One region of the Bacillus sp. 1NLA3E genome, then DNA from elsewhere that is predicted to be linked to it. Evidence: predicted binding sites of a transcription regulator. Region 1 holds the regulator's gene; the other holds the start of a gene.
The links. The regulator Rex, encoded in region 1, represses fermentation and respiration genes when NADH is low (regulators of the CRP and FNR family bind a similar motif). The targets are predictions, from matches to a motif close to TTGTGAAATATTTCACAA.
Positions count from the first base shown of each region.

Region 2: a site for Rex is predicted at 8,449-8,466, ahead of nirB (nitrite reductase large subunit NirB). Genes of this name have one in related genera too.

Region 1 covers NC_021171.1:219,869-230,128, forward strand. Annotated here, with positions in the region: rRNA gene B1NLA3E_RS01195 (23S ribosomal RNA) at 1-971, shown strand, start outside; rRNA gene rrf (5S ribosomal RNA) at 1,046-1,162, shown strand; tRNA gene B1NLA3E_RS01205 (tRNA-Met) at 1,223-1,296, shown strand; gene tsaE (tRNA (adenosine(37)-N6)-threonylcarbamoyltransferase complex ATPase subunit type 1 TsaE) at 1,518-1,970, shown strand; gene tsaB (tRNA (adenosine(37)-N6)-threonylcarbamoyltransferase complex dimerization subunit type 1 TsaB) at 1,970-2,671, shown strand; gene rimI (ribosomal protein S18-alanine N-acetyltransferase) at 2,692-3,141, shown strand; gene tsaD (tRNA (adenosine(37)-N6)-threonylcarbamoyltransferase complex transferase subunit TsaD) at 3,138-4,160, shown strand; gene B1NLA3E_RS01230 (ABC-F family ATP-binding cassette domain-containing protein) at 5,062-6,987, opposite strand; gene moaC (cyclic pyranopterin monophosphate synthase MoaC) at 7,132-7,626, shown strand; gene B1NLA3E_RS01240 (redox-sensing transcriptional repressor Rex) at 7,652-8,305, shown strand; gene B1NLA3E_RS01245 (PucR family transcriptional regulator) at 8,943-10,260, shown strand, end outside.
Region 2 covers NC_021171.1:2,243,842-2,254,101, reverse strand. Annotated here, with positions in the region: gene proB (glutamate 5-kinase) at 1-14, opposite strand, end outside; T-box leader at 143-357, opposite strand; gene B1NLA3E_RS10770 (GNAT family N-acetyltransferase) at 516-1,043, shown strand; gene B1NLA3E_RS10765 (aspartate kinase) at 1,137-2,498, opposite strand; gene B1NLA3E_RS10760 (hypothetical protein) at 2,693-3,112, opposite strand; gene B1NLA3E_RS10755 (NAD(P)-binding protein) at 3,295-3,921, opposite strand; gene cobA (uroporphyrinogen-III C-methyltransferase) at 3,976-5,436, opposite strand; gene nirD (nitrite reductase small subunit NirD) at 5,533-5,865, opposite strand; gene nirB (nitrite reductase large subunit NirB) at 5,875-8,301, opposite strand; gene B1NLA3E_RS10735 (AbrB family transcriptional regulator) at 8,629-9,726, shown strand; gene B1NLA3E_RS10730 (ferritin-like domain-containing protein) at 9,876-10,260, opposite strand, start outside.

The DNA.
Region 1 (10,260 bases):
GGTAGCGAAATTCCTTGTCGGGTAAGTTCCGACCCGCACGAAAGGCGTAACGATCTGGGCACTGTCTCAACGAGAGACTCGGTGAAATTATAGTACCTGTGAAGATGCAGGTTACCCGCGACAGGACGGAAAGACCCCGTGGAGCTTTACTGTAGCCTGATATTGAATTTTGGTACAGCTTGTACAGGATAGGTAGGAGCCGTAGAAGCCGGAGCGCTAGCTTCGGTGGAGGCATTGGTGGGATACTACCCTGGCTGTATTGAAATTCTAACCCATACCCCTGATCGGGGTAGGAGACAGTGTCAGGTGGGCAGTTTGACTGGGGCGGTCGCCTCCTAAAGAGTAACGGAGGCGCCCAAAGGTTCCCTCAGAATGGTTGGAAATCATTCGTAGAGTGTAAAGGCACAAGGGAGCTTGACTGCGAGACCTACAAGTCGAGCAGGGACGAAAGTCGGGCTTAGTGATCCGGTGGTTCCGCATGGAAGGGCCATCGCTCAACGGATAAAAGCTACCCCGGGGATAACAGGCTTATCTCCCCCAAGAGTCCACATCGACGGGGAGGTTTGGCACCTCGATGTCGGCTCATCGCATCCTGGGGCTGTAGTCGGTCCCAAGGGTTGGGCTGTTCGCCCATTAAAGCGGTACGCGAGCTGGGTTCAGAACGTCGTGAGACAGTTCGGTCCCTATCCGTCGTGGGCGCAGGAAATTTGAGAGGAGCTGTCCTTAGTACGAGAGGACCGGGATGGACGCACCGCTGGTGTACCAGTTGTCTTGCCAAAGGCATAGCTGGGTAGCTATGTGCGGAAGGGATAAGTGCTGAAAGCATCTAAGCATGAAGCCCCCCTCAAGATGAGATTTCCCATAGCGCAAGCTAGTAAGATCCCTGAAAGATGATCAGGTTGATAGGTCAGAGGTGGAAGCGCGGTGACGTGTGGAGCTGACTGATACTAATCGATCGAGGACTTAACCAAAAACGGTGTTATTAGTTTTACAACTTCTTCTGCATTATCTAGTTTTGAGGGAATGAAAATTCCCAATTAAATAGTCTGGTGGCGATAGCGAGAAGGTCACACCCGTTCCCATACCGAACACGGAAGTTAAGCTTCTCAGCGCCGATGGTAGTTGGGGGTTCTCCCCCTGTGAGAGTAGGACGTTGCCGGGCTGTTTTTTAATCATAATTTATGTTATGATTGTTTGTAAGAAAATCAATAATTAATACCGTCGCGGGGTGGAGCAGTCCGGTAGCTCGTCGGGCTCATAACCCGAAGGTCGCAGGTTCAAATCCTGCCCCCGCAATCCTTTAAAAAAGCGAAACATTGTTTCGTCTTTTTTTTTGTTCAAAGTTAAGAAAATATTAAATTCTGAGCAAAGCCTGTATTGAGTAATTCTTTATGGTTGTTTTTGCTCAAAGGGTAAAAATCATGTACACTACATATAGAATGTTTTCCCTTAGGAGGAATCCTAGGGTTTTTTTATTGAAAAAGTATAAAGAATATACAAAAAAGGTGATAAATGGTATGAGTGAATTTGAGTTCATTTCAAATAATCCGCAACAAACAACAGAATTTGCTAAACAACTAGCTCAAAAACTTCAACCTGGAGATGTGATTGCTCTTGAGGGTGATTTAGGTGCGGGGAAGACCACTTTTACAAAAGGGCTTGCAGAGGGGTTAGGTATCAGTAGAACGGTCAATAGCCCAACTTTTACGATCATAAAAGAATATCAAGGGAGAATTCCGCTTTATCATATGGATGTATATAGAGTAGAGGATTCTTTTGAAGATCTAGGTTTTGATGAGTATTTCGAAGGAAATGGTGTAACTGTTGTGGAGTGGGCTCATCTCATTAAGGATCAGTTACCTGATAGTATATTGACGATTTACCTATACCATGAAAATGAATATGCACGTAAAATTGTTTTAAAACCGCGAGGGACTCGCTATGAGGAATTATGTAAGGAGATTAACTAATGAAGGTATTAGCAATTGATACTTCTAATTATGCTTTAGGAATTTCACTCATTGATGAAGATAAGGTTATTGGTGAATACATTACGAATGTAAAGAAAAATCATTCTGTCCGAGTCATGCCAGCAATTGAGGAGTTGATGAAGGTTTGTGATATCCTTCCTTCAGATTTAACCAAGATAGTTGTTGCAAAAGGGCCAGGCTCATATACGGGTGTGCGAATCGGTGTAACGATTGCCAAAACACTGGCTTGGACATTGAATATTCCGCTAGTAGGGGTTTCCAGCTTAGAAGTATTGGCTGCATCAGTCGGTCGTTATTTCCAAGGAAGCATTTCGCCATTATTTGATGCTAGACGAGGACAAGTTTATACCGGGCTTTACCAATTCAATGAAGGAAAACTGCAAGTTATCAAAAAAGACCAGCTTGTACTTTCACAGGACTGGGCGCAGGACTTGAAAAAACGATCTGAAAGCATCTTATTTATTGGTAATGATTTACCGATTCATCGGAATGGGATTGAAGAAGTTCTTACACATCAAGCATACTTTGCAGAGATAACAGAACATAACCCACGTCCTTCCGAGTTGGCTTTGTTAGGAAGGGATTTACCCGGGGAGGATGTTCATTCCTTTGTACCGAATTACATAAGACTTGCTGAGGCAGAGGCAAAATGGTTGGAAGCAAAAAAAGAAATGCAATAGTTTAAAGAAGGAAGAATGATATGAACGGATCACTAACTTTCCGAGATATGGAATTAAAAGATATCGATGATGTACTAAAAATAGAGCATGAATCGTTTACTGCCCCTTGGAGTCGTGAGGCATTTGTCAATGAACTGACAAGCAATCGGTTCGCAGTCTATATTGTCATTGAAGAGGCCGAACAGGTAGTTGGATATTGTGGTGTATGGGTGATTGTGGATGAAGCTCATATAACAAATATTGCACTACTTCCAGAACATAGGGGGAAAAAGCTAGGGGAAGCATTGTTATTGAAGGTAATGGAGGTAACGAAGAAATTGGGTGCAGTAAAGATGACACTTGAAGTGAGGGTAACTAATTCAGTAGCTCTGGCTTTATACCGTAAGCTAGGGTTTAAAGATGGTGCAATTCGTAAAGGGTATTATACTGATAACCGTGAAGATGCTTTAGTAATGTGGGTGGAGTTATGAGAAAAGATCTATTAATAATGGGCATTGAGTCAAGTTGTGATGAAACGGCAGTTGCTATTGTAAAAAACGGACGGGAAATCGTTTCGAATGTTATTGCTTCACAAATTGAAAGTCATAAACGGTTTGGTGGTGTTGTTCCAGAAATAGCATCGCGACACCATGTTGAGCAGATTACAATTGTTTTAGAGGAAGCAATGAAACAAGCAGGAGTCACCTTTAAAGACTTAGATGCCATTGCAGTTACCGAAGGCCCAGGGTTAGTTGGTGCTCTTTTAATTGGGGTAAATGCAGCTAAAGCAATCGCTTTTGCTCATAGTATTCCACTCGTCGGTGTCCATCATATCACCGGTCATATTTATGCGAATCGTCTTGTGACTGAAATGAATTTCCCACTCCTTTCCTTAGTTGTTTCTGGTGGTCATACTGAGCTAGTCTATATGAAGGAACATGGAGATTTTAAGGTTATTGGTGAAACAAGAGATGATGCAGCAGGTGAAGCATATGATAAGGTTGCCCGAACGCTGAATCAACCTTATCCGGGTGGTCCTCATATTGACCGAATGGCACAAGAAGGAAAGCCTACGATCAACTTGCCAAGAGCATGGCTAGAAGAAGGCTCATATGATTTTAGTTTTAGTGGATTAAAATCAGCTGTAATAAATACAGTTCATAATGCAGAGCAACGTGGAGAGAGCATCAAACCAGAGGATCTTGCAGCAAGCTTTCAGCAAAGTGTTATTGATGTGTTAGTTACAAAAGCCGTAAAAGCTGCGAAAGAATATCAAGTTAAGCAGGTCCTACTCGCAGGTGGTGTAGCAGCCAATAAGGGATTAAGAGCGGCACTAACAGAGGCATTTACTAAAATTCCCGAAATCGAGTTGGTCATTCCACCATTATCCTTATGTACGGATAATGCCGCGATGATTGCAGCAGTCGGTAGCGTTTTATTTGAAAAAGGAAAGCGTGCTAACCTTTCATTAAATGGCAATCCTGGATTGGACATCACGATCTACAATTAAATCGAAAATCTCTGTTCTTTCGACAACATTTAATTGAAAACAGATCCTTCTATCCACAATTAATCCGAAAAAACATTTTACTCTTCTTACGCCAAGAAGAGTTTTTTTGTGGATAAGTGTATATAACATGTGTATAGTGTGGATAAGTATAGCGGAAATTGTGGATAATGTGGAAAACCCCTGTGGATGCTGTAAAAATAATAAGCTTAATGTGAATAAAATTGTTAATAAGTAATGAATAACTTTTTCAGTTATGATTTCCCACATATTTTCACGAATTTGGATGAAAAATATCGAAAAAAGTAGATAAATCTCGAAAAAACAACTTGAAAAAAACCACAAAAGTTATGACAAAAGTCGTCAGTTTTGTGGTTTTTTTATTTGCTGTGTAAAATTAGAATGTTGATTTCCGCTACAATCAACAATGAGTTTTAACACAGCCTTTTTATTATAAAATAAGGCTGTTTTCGTAAAATTTGTTGCTATTTACTTATGAGAGTAGAGGCTGATTTCCGCTCCAGGTGCTCGCTTTCCGCGGGGCGTGCGGTGAGCCTCCTCGGCGTTTTACGGAGGCTGCTGAAAAAGTCCTTTTCTATTTAAAATGAAGTTTTTGACAATACACAATCCCAAAATCCCGCCATTTTCCTCTATCGAAGTGGAGGATTCAGTCCGATTTACTCCTCATTATTAAATCGAAAGTGGGGATGGATTTTTCAGGGAATTGCTTTTCTCAAAATTTCTCAGCCTTTTTCAGTGGCCTCGTTTTACGCCTGCGGGGTCTCACCTGTCCCGCTGCTCCCGCAGGAGTCGAGCACCTTCCGCTCCAATCAGTTTCATTTTTAAAGGTATACATTCAATCTTTTAGAAAACAGCATAAAATAATTACCGTTTCAAGATTTCCCTAGTCCTCAGCAAGTTCAGCCCATTCCTCCATCAGTTCTTCAAGCGTGGAATGTGCCGCCTCGTTTTGGCCGTTAAGCTCCAACACTTTTTCATGGTTTTGGTATATCTCTGGGTCACATAATAGCTGTTCGTTAGTTGAGATCAGTGTCTCTAATTTTTCGACACTCGCCTCAATTTCCTCCATTCTTCTCTGTCGTTGGCGCTCCAATTTTTTTGTTTCCTTATCCTGTTGATAAGTATTTTTTACTGGAGTGCCAGCAAGTGTTGTCCCCACCTTAGGTGTATTCTCAAGTGCTTTTAGCTCAACTTGTTCGAGTTTCTTTTCAACGTAGTAGTCATAATCACCTAAATATTCGACAGCGCCGTTCTTCCCTAATTCGATCACTTTTGTAACGATTCGATTAATGAAATAACGGTCATGTGAAACGAATAAAATAGTTCCAGGATAATCGATGAGGGCGTTTTCTAGTACCTCTTTGCTGTCTAAATCCAGATGGTTCGTGGGCTCATCAAGAATGAGGAGATTAGCTTTTTCCATCATAAGCTTGGCGAGGGCAAGTCGAGCTTTTTCTCCGCCGCTTAAGGTTGAAACAATTTTCAAAACATCGTCACCCGAAAATAAAAAATTACCTAAAACAGTTCGAACTTCTTTTTCAGGCTTTAACGGATATTCATCCCATAGTTCATTTAACACACGTTTATTTGATGTTAATTCAGCTTGTTCCTGATCATAATAGCCAATCGAGACGTTGGAGCCTAATTGGAATGTGCCAGCTAACGGATCTAGTTTTTGTACAATAGTTTTTAATAAGGTGGATTTACCGATCCCATTCGGCCCAACCAGCGCGATACTTTCCCCACGGGTAATTCGAATGGATATATTTTCAGATACCCTTTCTTCACCATAACCAACAGCGACAGAATGGACGTTTAACACTTCATTTCCGCTTTGTTTTTCAATATCAAAAGAGAATGTAGCTGATTTCTCATTTCCTAGAGGCCGGTTCATAACATCCATTCGATTAAGTTGTTTCCGCCGGCTTTGCGCCCTTTTTGTAGTGGATGCACGGGCGAGGTTTCGAGCAACAAAATCTTGTAACTTCGTAATTTCATCCTGCTGCTTTTCATACATCTTCATTTCACGTTCATAGTTTTCTGCCTTGTGCACGAGATAGGAACTATAATTTCCTGTGAATTTTAGGATTTGTTGCCGTGACATTTCATAAACCTGGTTGACAACTTTGTCTAAAAAGTAGCGATCATGAGAAACAATTAAAATAGCTCCTTCGTAATTTTGTAAATACTGTTCTAACCAGGACAATGTTTCAATGTCTAAATGGTTGGTGGGTTCGTCCAAAATAAGAATATCGGGTTTGGTTAATAATAATTTTCCAAGTGCAAGCCGCGTTTTTTGGCCACCACTCAGGCTGGAAATTTTGGTAGAATAATCAAAGGTATGAAAATTTAAACCGTGAAGAACGGAACGAATATCGGCCTCGTATTGGTACCCTCCAAGGTCTTTAAATTGAACCTGCAAGAGGTCATAATCCTTTAATAATTTTTCGTAAGTGCTTGTTTCTTTTAATATTGCTGGATCAGACATTTGTTCTTCATATTGTCGAAGCTTTTGTTCAAGAATTCGTAATCCAGCAAAAACCGTAAGCATTTCTTCCCAAATGGAAAGGCTTGATTCCAGCCCTGTATTTTGTGCTAAATACCCAATCGTAACTTCCTTTGGTTTCATGATTTCTCCAGAATCAAAGGACATCTGCCCAGCAATGATTTTTAGCAGAGTAGATTTTCCAGCACCGTTACGGCCGACTAAGGCAATTCTATCTCGAGTTTGTACTTCTAGTTTAATATTAGATAAAATAAGATCTGCACCATAATATTTATTTAATTGGTTTACTTGTAATAATATCATTGTTTTTCACCTCTATTGCGATAGAGTAAGTTTATCGTATTCCTATCATATCAGCAATAACTCCAATCTTGTGAAGGAAAATACAAGTTGATACATACATGTTTGGAAAAATAGTGTATGATTTTGTTAGAAAGGTGTGTACATATGGGAGAATTTACGCATTTTAATGAAGAAGGCCGTGCTAAAATGGTCGATGTTAGCAGTAAACCTGAAACAATTAGAACAGCTCTCGCTTATTCAAGTATTACTGTTAGCTGTGATATTTATGAAAAAATAACCAATAATGAAATGAAAAAAGGGGATGTCCTAGCAGTTGCACAAGTTGCAGCAGTAATGGCATGTAAAAAAACTTGGGATATTATTCCAATGTGTCACCCGATTCCCTTAAATGGTGTAGATATTTCTTTTTCATGGGGAAAAGAAAATAATGACTATATTTTGCACATTTCAGCAAAGGTTAAAACAAAAGGAAATACAGGTGTGGAAATGGAAGCGTTAACAGCAGCCTCGGTTTGTGCTTTAACGGTTTACGATATGTGTAAGGCAGTCGATAAAGGTATGGTAATTGGAAAAACGTTTTTAGTTGAAAAAACAGGTGGGAAAAGCGGAGATTTTCATAGAGAAAACCGTGTGAAATAATTTTATATTGGAGAGGAGAGTTGTTATGGCAAATGAGGGTTCATCCAAAATACCACAGGCCACTGCAAAAAGATTACCACTGTATTATCGTTTCTTAAAAAATTTACATACATCCGGAAAACAGCGCGTTTCATCTGCAGAACTAAGCGAGGCAGTCAAAGTAGATTCTGCGACGATACGCAGAGACTTCTCTTATTTTGGTGCGTTAGGGAAAAAGGGCTACGGTTACAATGTGAATTACCTGTTAACTTTTTTTCGGAAAACGCTTGATCAGGATGAATTGACAAAAGTAGCTTTAATTGGTGTAGGTAATCTAGGCACAGCTTTATTAAATTATAATTTTTTAAAAAATAATAATACGAAGATCGCCATTGCATTTGATGTAGACCCAGCAAAGGTTGGAACAAGTATTCTTGATGTTCCTGTTGCTCATATGGATGATTTAGAGAAAAAAATCAAAGAAGAGAATATTCATGTGGCGATTCTGACGATTCCAGCTCCAGTAGCGCAAGCGACAACTGATCGGTTAACCAGTGGTCCTATTAAAGGAATTCTAAATTTTACGCCAGCACGATTGAATGTTCCTTCGGACATTCGTGTTCATCATATTGATTTGGCCGTAGAATTACAATCACTTGTGTATTTCTTAAAGCACTATCCAAAGGTAGAAGAGGAATAAGGAAAAAATGTACCCATAGAGGGCCGTTGATAAACTAATATGATTTTCAAACCTGTGTAGAATTTATTCTATACAGGTTTTTTATATGGGGAATTTCCAATTTTCCCTTGCATACGAATTCACTATAAAACTTTTGCATTTTGTCATGATATATTCTTTTATTCTTTGTGTTATTTCAATGGGACAATTATACAATGGTATTTGATTAAGTTTTTTCAACACATTTGACCTATTTATTTAAATAATAGGCCCTACCCAAAAAATAACTGTGGATAACTTCCTTTGTTATTTTTATTTATAGATGTGCCGAGGGGATTGGCATGGGTGTCTGTTAAACGATGTTTGTTGATTGTAAGGGAATTTGCGATATTCCAGCGGAAAAAGAAGGGGATGACCCCACGCGAGGCTCGAACGAGGGGGCTTGGCAGTTCGTCCGCGGAAAGGGAGGAGATTCCCTCTTTTTTTGTGTTAACAGCTCTTTTATTTGGAGGTGACCGATATGACAACCAATATGCGCAGAGTTTCATGTGAGCTTGATGAATTCGAACCCCAACTATATATTAATAACAGGAAAAATGAAAAGGTAACTACAGTCATTTTAATAGAGGAAATCCCGTCAGAATTCAAGGATGACATTTTGTATATCTGCAAAGATTTCATACTCCAAGACCCAGCGCAGTTTTGTTCATCTATTAATTTAGTGTGTCTATGTGACCTTGAAATTCCAACTGAGTTGACTTCTTGTGATATGCTCAATCTTATTTTAATTAAGAAGCCGGTCAGCGTTAATACGTTATATGCGCGGATACAAAACATTATCCTCACATCTAGTGATGAAGGTTATATTCCTCAAAAGCTTTTAGACGCTGCATGTTCCGGAAATCTGCAAACCATTGCGGACACAGCTTGTTCCTTACTTGGAAACCCTATTATAATATATGATTTAGGTTTTCAAATTCTTGCTTTTTCTCAAAACTTAAGACCTGAGAATGAGATTTATAAAATGGCCGGACAGGATGAGCAGATGATTCAACAAACAATGGCAGCTTTTTTTCAGGTAAAAGCGTTAGATACGATGCGAGAGAAAGGTTCTTCCTATTTTTGGAAGTGCTACGGCCATGACAAACCTTTGCCGGAAGATACCATACTGATACATGCGCCCATTATGTTGGATAAAGTTATCATTGGATATGCAGTGGTAATGAAAGGATATGTTGATTGGGATGAAAGCGACCTTATTCTGACTGATAAAATATGCAAGATTATCTCCCTTGAAATGAAAAACAACTACTTTAATAAAAATATCAAGGGTATGCTACATGAGCATTTTCTTAGGGATATGCTGGAAAATTCAATTGAAAAAAGAGAATTTATCGAAGCACGAATCAGCACCTTGAATTTGAAATTGAATAAAAATATTTATATGGCTGTGATTCAATCAGTAAATCCAACTCATTTAAACTCGCAATTACATCCAATATTAAAGGAACTAGGAAAGATTTTTAAAAACAGTATTTTTGCCGTATACACAGATCATATTGTATTGATCCATCATAATAATGAAAATCAGGAATTGACGGGTCAGGAGCAGGAGAGGCTCAACACTTATCTTAACGCTTGTGATATGGCTGCTGGTTTTAGTATGTGCTTTCACGATCCCTGTCAAATCAAGCGACATTATCAACAAGCAAAAGATGCTCTGGATATTGGTTTATCTTTACAAAAGCCGGGAAAAGTTTTCTTTTTTCAACAACTATCTATTTACCGATTGTTTGAATTGGGCAACAAGACTACCGATATTACGGATTATTTGCATCCAGCTGTATTTTGTCTGGTAAACTACGATAAAGAAAACCATACTGAATTTATGAAAACACTATACTATTATATTATTAACCTAAAAGCTTTATTAAAGACGAAGGAAATCCTTTATATTCATCGAAACACCCTGGTTT
Region 2 (10,260 bases), 2.0 Mb from region 1:
CGCTTTTTTTCCATACCTGTTCCTCCATGTTAGACAAAATCCTAGTTTGATTAGCTCCAGTCGCGAAGCACTGAACGAGAACCTATTGATATTTTAAAAAGAATGCTTTTTGTAAATAAAAAAAGCCCTATTCATCCTATAAAATAAGGACGAAAAGCACTTTAACTTCCGTGGTACCACCTTGATTGGATGTATACAACATCCCACTTTGACTGATAACGCAAGATTGCGCCTATGTTTGACATAGGACTCAGAAGGCAGGTTCTGCAGCTTTAACGTGGCGGGCCTTCCAGCTTATAGACACCGCTCTCTGTCACATAAAGTAGATGCATACTAATCCTTCTTCAACGTTCTTTGATTTTAATTTATTATGCAGATTTTCATCCAAAAAGTCAAGAATGTTCAGATGATTTATCTAGTTTTCTTTTTTCAACATTCGTTCACAATATCTAACAAAAAAGGTTTTAGGGTTGATTATATCGAACTCTTAAACAAGAAAGCTGCGGAGGTGTGCCATGATACCAACACTTACAACGGATAGACTAATTCTAAGGGAAATTACAATGAAGGATACGGTTGATATTTTTCGAATTTTTTCGCTGAAAGAGGTCACGCAATATTATGGAGTTAAAACCTTTACTACATTACAGGAGTCAGGTAACCTAATTGGGACCTTTTCCAAAAGCTATCAAGACCGTCGAGGCATGCGATGGGGAATTGAACGGAAAGACCAAAAAGGGCTTATTGGAACAATCGGATTTAATTTGTGGTCACCCATTCATCGACGTGCAGAAATTGGGTATGAAATTCATTCTTATTTTTGGAATCGAGGATATGCAACAGAAGCTGTTATGAAAATAGTTTCTTACGGGTTTGAAAATTTGAAACTTAACCGGATTGGTGCGATTGTTTTATCAGAGAATGAAGCCTCTATTCATCTTCTGAAGAAGCTGGGATTTGAGGAAGAAGGGATTTTGCGAGATTATATTTATCAAAATGGTGAATCACTGGATACCTATGTATTGGGATTAGTTAAGCCTTGAGTTGTCTTGATTCCTTTAGTCATGATAAATAAGCCCTATTCATCCTCTTACCAGCTTGATGAACAGGGCTTTAATATTATTCATTCCTCTAAATTACACTAACACACTTGCAAAGAACTCATGATACAACGCTTGGACTGCTCTTTTCTCCAATTCTTCCTTAACGCCAAACATCATACTGACTTCAGAAGAACCTTGGTTAATCATTTCAATATTTACGTGAGCGTTCGCCAACGCCTTTGCAGCGCGTGAGGTTGTTCCTACGTTATGGCGCATTCCTTCACCAACGACCATAATTAGCGCCAAATCATGTACAACTGATACCTCATCTGCATGTAACTCATTCTTAATTCGATTGACAATAGCTGTTTCATTTTCAGGACTCATTTGTCCTTGACTTAAAATAATTGAAATATCATCAATTCCTGATGGTATGTGCTCATAGGAGAAACCAAAGTCCTCTAAAATTTGCAGCAACTTTCGTCCGAAACCAATTTCACGGTTCATTAAATATTTGCTGACATAAATACTGCAGAAGCCACCATCACTAGCAATTCCAACAACTGGACCACTAGTGAGACTCCTCGCATTTACAATTCTAGTTCCTGGTGCAGACGGATTATTTGTATTTTTCACATTAACGGGAATTCCTGCCCGAAACGCAGGGATGAGAGCCTCATCATGGAAAACAGAGAAGCCAGCATAGGAAAGCTCGCGCATTTCACGATAGGTTAACTCCCGGATTTCCTTCGGGTTTTGGACAATACTTGGATTCACCGAATAAACGGCATCAACATCGGTAAAATTCTCATATAAATCAGCTTTAATAGCATTGGCAAGAATGGATCCGGTAATATCTGATCCGCTTCGTGAAAAAGTTAATACTTCACCAAATTCGTTATATCCAAAGAACCCTGGAAAAATAACGATTCCTGACCGCTCACGAAGAGAATATAACCGGTCATAGGATTCTGGAAGAACTTGAGCATTTCCGGGTTCATTACTTACAAGGAGCCCTGCTTCTTTCGGATTAACATATGAGGCTTCCACACCTCGATGTTGGAAATAAGCAGCGACTAATTTTGCGTTATTGTCTTCCCCACTTGCCTTAACCGCATCAAGATACCGCTCAGGTGAACTCTTGTCACCATTTAGCAATTCTAATAGGTCCCCTTTGATTTTTTTAATGATATCGGTAGAAAGTCCTAGTTCATTGGCAATGGTAGAATATCTTTCTATAATGCTATCAACTAATTCTTGTGCATCTCCACATTCCAAATAACGTTCGGCACAAGCAATTAATAAATCTGTAACCTTTATATCATCAGCAAACCGTTTACCAGGAGCTGAAACGACAACTATTTTACGCTCTGAATCATTTAAGACAATCTGAAAAACTTTTTCAACTTGTTCACCTGATGCTAGTGATGAACCTCCGAATTTTACAACCTTCATTCTAACAACCCCTGCTCTCAAATTTCTAAGTGCCAAATTTAGTTATTATTATCACCCTTTATGAAAAAAGAATCAAGGCTTTTCTTCCAGGAAAGCACAAATGTTTTTTTGACACGGACTTAACTTTGTTCTCCAAAGTTAAAAAAGGATAGACTTAGCTTCACCAGCTATATCTACCCTTTAATATGATTAAATTAATGATTTTTTACGACTCGGTTTAGTTCATTAATATCAGCTTCATGCTGAATCGACCGTGCCGCAAGTAGATCAATAGTTTTTTGCTTATCGTGAATGGCTGTTAATCGTTTTATTTCGGTTCCAATAAATGATTCTAAATGCTGATACTGAACAATGATACTACTAATTTTCTTGTCCTTTCGTTCATAATCATGTTCGATTTTTTCCAAACAATCAGCCATTTTTTCATCTTTTTTTTCCATGGTTCCAATTCGCTGATCGAGATTACCTAAGATATGCTCCAGCTTTTCCATACGGTCCGAGGCCTCAACCCTTAACTCAGCAAGATCGTTTTGAAGCTCCATTGTGGTTCTTCGAAATTCAGCAAATTCTTCCTTTAAGACTTCACGCAGTACGTTTTTAATTTCTTCGCTCATCCTAGTCTTCCCCCAATATCTTTTCTATTTATGTAAGAAAATCTTTGGTCGTCACAATGAATGAAAGCGTTGTAAAAGAGAGGTTAGGAAAATGCCCCCCATGAAACTATATTAATTTTAACATTTTTCGGAAATCTTGTGCTATTCTTCACCAAATTAATATATGTGTAGTTGCAAGGATGCTAATCTTCACCTTGTACTTGAATTAAAAGGAATTGAAATTCCTTTTGACGATTGGTGCTTCCCAAATAACTTGGACTGACAATTGCTTTAAGAAGCTCTTTCTTTTTAGTAGGATCTTGAACCGTCTCCAAAATCGTTTTTCGAGATTCTGAAAGAAATTCTAGATAGTCAACATATTGATCATCAAATTGCTGCTCCAATTGTTTGCGGATTTCTTTTGCTAAAATTGGACTTGCACCTTCTGTAGAAATGGCAATTGATAGTTTCCCTCTCCTCAAAACTGATGGGAATTGAAAATCTGAGTTTCCCGGATCATCTACTAAAGAAACAAGCTGGTGTTCTCCTGCAGATCTTTTAACAGCGAGATTGATTTGCTTATCGTTAGTCGCAGCAATAATAAGAAAAGCTGATTCTACATCACTTGGAGAAAATTGCTTGTTTTTCCAAAAAACTATTTTGTCCTCAGCCATTTTTTTCAAACCTGCTGTCAAGTCAGGACTAATCACCACAATATGGGCCCCTTTTTCCAATAATGACCTTATTTTGCGTTCAGCAATTTTGCCGCCACCGATGACGATCACATTCTTGCCTGCTAAATTCAGACTTATAGGATAGTGTGCAACCATATAACCACATCCGTTTCTTATACTGTTCTATCATTTTCCATTTTCGCATAGATGTCACAAACAGCTTCTATCCTGACTATTTTTCATTAAACATTCCATTAAAGAAAGCTTTGATGGTTGTTGGGGCATTTTGTATTCCGTTAAACCATATGCTTCAGCCATTTGTGAGGTTTTTTCCCCCATACAAATAATTTCAGCTGTCTCAAAAATTGATCTCGGTAGGATCTGAGTTTTCTCCATCTCCTGAAGGAGTTTTTCCACGGAAAGACTACTAGGAAAAATGATTGTATCCAGGCTAGCCTCAGCGAACATCAGCTTCAACACTTGGGAAAATTTTTCATCAATCTCCAGCTTGCTTGTTATATAAATATCACTATTTTCGTATTTGCTTATATAACGATTATCCCCGACAACAAGCAGCTTTTCAATTCTTTTTAGATCACTTTCTAATTGTGCCAAGAAACCATATTTATTAAGCGTTTTTACCGATTTTATTGACACGCCGTATAGTGCCCCACTTATACTCCTAATATCAATTCCTTGTTCAACCAATACTTCAAAAAAGTCCGTTACACTCTCTGGGGAGGTAAACAGAATCTGCTCATATTGATTGAGGTTCGTTAATACCTTTATATTTAGGGGGACGGTGGTTTTTTTCCATTTTGGAAATTCATAAACGTCTGCTCCCTGATCTGCTAATTCCTTGGCCATTTCACTTTGAGTAACTCCTGTCCGTGCCAAAAGGATTTGGCGGCCAAACAAAGGTTTTTTTTCAAACCAATTCATTTTATCTCGAAGCGAAATGATGTTGCCAACAAGGGTGATGGCTGGATTGGTGAATTTCACCTCATCTGCCTTCTCTGCAATCGTCTCCAAGGTCCCTTCCAGCGTTTTTTGGCGACCAAACGTCCCCCATTGAATGAGAATAACTGGAGTCGTTGCTGGTTTACCAAATTGGATTAGGTTTTTGCAAATATAGGAGAGATTGGCGATTCCCATATAGAAAGCAATCGTGTCGATTCCGCTGGCCAACCCCTGCCAATCTAAACTTGGTTTTCCTTCTTTTGATTTATCGTGTGCTGTTACGACGGCAAAAGTTTCGCCGAATTCCCGATGAGTTACCGGAATACCTGCATAAAGTGGAGCAGCCATTCCAGAAGAAATACCCGGAATAATTTCAAAAATAATACCGTTCTTGGAAAGTGCATCTGCTTCCTCACCAACCCGACCAAATACGCCCGGGTCACCGCCCTTTAATCGCACAACTGTCTTTCCTTCCAAAGCTTTTGAAACAAGTAATTCATTTATTTTTTCCTGACGAAGAGTGTGTCGGTCTGGTAATTTCCCGCAGTAAATGAACTCACAATGAGCTGGAGTAAACTCAAGTAGTTTTGGATTTGCAAGTCGATCGTATAAAATAACCTCGGCATGCTTAATCGCTTCCAGCCCTTTTAGGGTCATTAATCCAATATCACCAGGGCCAGCCCCTACTAAAAACACTTTTCCAATCCTCATTGTGTGTACACCCTTCCCATTCAACAATATGTATAAAAGAAGGGGAACAGCAATTGATGTCCCCCATACTTCAAAATTATATCTATATTATCACACCTAATTGTTTTTCGCTTCATTTAGATTGATGACAACAAAATCCCCTTCAACCTCAACAAGATAGGTTTTTACATGACCTTTATCTGGAAGTTGAACCTGTCCATTTATTAAGGAAATTTTCCAATCATAAACAGGGCAATACACATATTCACCACTAACAAGCCCATCAGAAAGGGTTCCACCCTTAGGATGAGGACTGCGATTCTCTACTGCTTTAACTGCACCGCTTGTTAACCGGAATAAGACAATTTCTTCACCATTAATGTTTACGATTTGCCCAGCTCTTTCAGGAAGCTCCGAGTATACTGCTACATTTATTTTTTCCATTTTCATCAACCTCCCTTAGTTTATCACTGGAACATTTCGCATTTGATAATATTTGGCTTGAATTTCTTTGCTTTCAATTACCTCTTGCCACGGTTCAATATATTTTGTTAACGTTTTATCCATTCGCTCATTCAATGCTTTTCTAGTTTCTTCATTCGCCAATACTTCTTTTACATGATCCAGACCAACTCGTTCTAGCCAAGGTGCCGTCCGCTCTAAGTAGTTGGCAGTTTCACGGTAATACTGAAGATACGCTCCCGTCATTGCCATCACGTCTGTTTGGGTTTTCACTTTGCCTAATAGGTCCGCTGCACGAAGATCTGTTCCACCGTTTCCGCCAATATAAATTTCCCAGCCGCCATCTACACCTACAAAACCAATGTCTTTAATACCAGCTTCGGCACAATTTCTTGGGCAAGCAGACACGCCCATTTTAACTTTATGCGGTGTATCAAGTCGCTCAAATTTCTTTTCTAGCTCAATTCCTAGGCTCATTGAATCCTGAGTACCATAGCGGCAGAACTGCGCACCCACGCAGGTTTTTACAGTACGAAGTGTTTTTCCATAGGCGTATCCAGACGGCATCCCTAGTTCTTCCCACATTGCAGGAAGATCTTCTTTTTTAACACCGAATAGCCCAATTCGCTGTCCACCTGTTAATTTCACTAGTGGTACTTCATATTTTTCAACAACTTCACCAATTTTTTTCAAATCCTGTGCAGATGTTACTCCACCATACATTCTTGGCACAACGGTATAAGTACCATCTTTTTGAATATTGGCATGCATTTTTTCATTCACTAGTCGAGAATCACGATCATCTTTATATTGATCTTGATAAATCATCCCGAGGTAATAGTTTAATGCTGGACGGCATTTTGAACAGCCCTCTTCTTGTTTCCAGCCAAGAACGTACATGACTTCCTTAATATTCGTTAAGCCTTTTTCTTTTATTTCTGCTACTACTTCATCTCGGCTTAAGCTTGTACATGAACAGATACCAGTTTTCTTAGCAGTTGCATCATACTCATCACCAAGTGTATGAACTAATAGATCAGAAATGAGTGATTTACAGCGACCGCAGGAACGGCCTGCATTGGTACAGCTTCCAACTTCCTCAACCGTGGTTAAGCCCAATGATGTAATCGCATCGACAATCGTCCCTTTTGTAACACCATTACAGCCGCAAACCAAGTCATCAGCGGTCATCGAAGCAGCATCGCTCACTTCGGGTCCGCCACCACAACCTGTGTGCAACAACGAAATACTTGTCATCCCACTAATATCTTCTTGAGTACTCAGCATTTTATACAAGCGGGTACTGTCCTTTGTATCTCCATACAAAACGATACCGACAATTTGATTGTCTTTAATCAGAACCTTTTTATACACTCCATCATATTCATTATGAATTTTAATCGCTTTTGTGTGTGGGGAGTCTAATATTTCACCAGCAGAATAAAGATCGACATTAGACACTTTCAATTGGGTTCCAGTAACCGATCCCTCATACGGTTTTGTTTCAATGCCACGAATATGAGCTGCTAAAACTTTACCTTGTTCGTATAAAGGCGCCACTAAACCGTATACCGTTCCACGGTGCTCCGCACATTCTCCAACTGCATATATAGAAGGATCACTGGTCACCATATAGTCGTCCACGACAATTCCTCGGTTTACTGAAATTCCACTTACCTTTGCAACAACAGTATTCGGTTTTATTCCTACTGCCATTACAACAAGATCTGCTTGTATTTCAGTGCCATCACTAAAACGAAGCCCTTCCACTCGTTCTTCTCCAAAAATTTCTGTCGTTTGTTTTTCAAGTAAAAAATTCATTCCTTGCGATTCAAGTTCTCTTTTCAGCATGGAAGATGCAGTTGGATCAAGCTGTCTTTCCATCAAATCTGGCATTAAATGGACCACATCTACTTTCATGCCAAGATTTAATAAGCCACGAGCTGCCTCTAACCCCAGTAGGCCTCCCCCAATAACAACCGCTTTTTTATATTGTTTAGATACTTTGATCATTGTTTCACAATCTTGAATATCACGAAAACCCGTAACGCCTTCTTTATCAGCACCTGGGACTGGCAAAATAAATGAACTTGATCCTGTGGCAATAATTAATTCATCGTATTCTGTTACTCTACCTTTATCTGAAATAACCTGTTTTTTCCCGGTATCAATGCTGGTAATTGCTTCTCCCGTAAACAATTGTATATGATTATTTTCATACCATTCCCAAGAATTTAGAATGATTTCTGGAAAGCTTGTATCACCTTGTAGGACAGTTGATAACTGAATTCGATTATAGTTAGGGTGCGGTTCATTTCCAAAAACCGTCATTTCAAAATAGTCTGGAGCCAGCTTTAGGATCTCTTCAATTGTCCGTACACCCGCCATTCCATTGCCAATCATTACTAGTTTTTTCTTATTCATGATGTGTTCCCCCGATGCTTAATTTATAAAACCGTTATATACATTTCTACATATCAAGGATTCTTTTTCGGTGCGTTTACCTTATGACCACATTGTAATCTCGAATAGAAAAAATAATTGTGAAGTTCGTCACTTTTGAATATATGATTGTGTATTAGTTCACAAAGGTGACAAAAATCAGGACAACCTCATTTTCAAATAAACAGGGGCTGTTAAACATTTTTTATCATCTACTTCAAGCTATATTTAAAAATTTGACAGTGATCAAATTCAGGCTTACATTTTTTATGTTACAGTGATGATATTCATAAAAACAGGAGCTTAAAAATGAAAAAAATGATGATCCAACATGAATCAAAATACATCCAGTTCAGTTTTACATTATTGATCGCATTAATTGGGGGAACTATTTTTTCTGTTATCCATATGCCTGTCCCATGGCTGCTGGGACCAATGACCGCCGTTTTTATGATCCCAAAACTGGTAAAAATCCCACTTTACTGGCCAGTTTATATTCGAGATACAGGTCTTCTCATCTTTGGGTATTCCATCGGTCTATCTTTTACAAAAAATGCCCTAGTGCAAATTGTTTATCAGTTGCCCATGATGTTTATATTCACTTTTTTGATGTTATTGGTTTGTGCTTTAATGGCCTATTTCGTTTCCCGCTTGTCAGGGATAGACTACCCCACCATTTTGACTGGTAGTGTTCCTGGGGGATTATCACAGATGGTTATTTTTGCTGAGGAAACGGATGGCATTGATGTAACAACCGTAACTTTTCTACAAGTGATCCGATTATTAGTAATTATTTTCTTTATTCCTTTATTAGTATATAGTCCTTTATTTGGAGGGGACACCTTTGGTTCTTCTGCCGCCATTGTACAGCACGGGACAGTGAACTTGGATCATTTCTTTCCAGAAATTTATATATATAGCTTGGTTTCAATCCTGTTTGCGTTGATTGGAAAAAAAATAAAGTCACCAACTCCATTTTTACTCGGTCCAATTATAGCTACGATCGGACTAAATCTAACCGGATTTCATGGGCAGGCACTGCCCGCTTCACTCATTGATATATCACAGATAATGATTAGTGTTTATATTGGATTAATGATGAAGCCTGAAAAATTAAAACAAAAAGGACGTTTGCTTTGGCTTGCGTTAATGAGTGGGTTAGTTCTGGTCAGCAGTGGTCTTGTTTTAAGCAATGTCCTTCTGCATATATATGATATTTCTATGACTACTGGCTTTTTAAGTTTAGCACCAGGGGGAATGGATCAAATGGGGATCATTGCTCATGAAGTAAAGGCGAACCTCTCATTTGTTTCTGGATTTCAAATGTTCCGGCTCTTATTTATCTATTTTGCCATTCCACCCATGTTAAGATGGGTATTTCACAAACGGCTTAAGAGCAGGATTTAGAATCGCCTCGGCATTCTTTACATTAAGACTCTGTTAAAAGAGAATGTTGATTTCCGTTCCAGGCGCTTCGCTTTCCGCGGGGCGGGCCACATTGGGGCACCAAAAGGTGTTTCTATGTGTTTTTTTCACAAGGAAATGACAAAGAACCTTTATTTATTCATGGTCAAAAAATATAAGAACCAGACCGCGTGATTTTGTTCATCTGCTGCTGCATTTCGGAACACTTCTTTTATGTTGTGCTCCTTTGTTCCTCTGGCAATGTCCATATAAAAATCCACCGTTTCTTGCTCGTCGTTAAGGGCAAACTCCAAGGCCTCCCGATAGGTTGAAGGACATCCTTCTGTATGGTGAACATCTGGTTTCTGCCCCGTTAGTCTCGTATAGATACCAATAAATTCATGATAATGACGAATTTCATCTTTGCGAATTTCTAAAATTTGATTTCTGGTTTTTTCATTACGAGCCATGTGGGCAATTCTTTCATAGCATAATATCGCCGAGTATTCTCCATTGATTGCTTTCGCAACATCATTA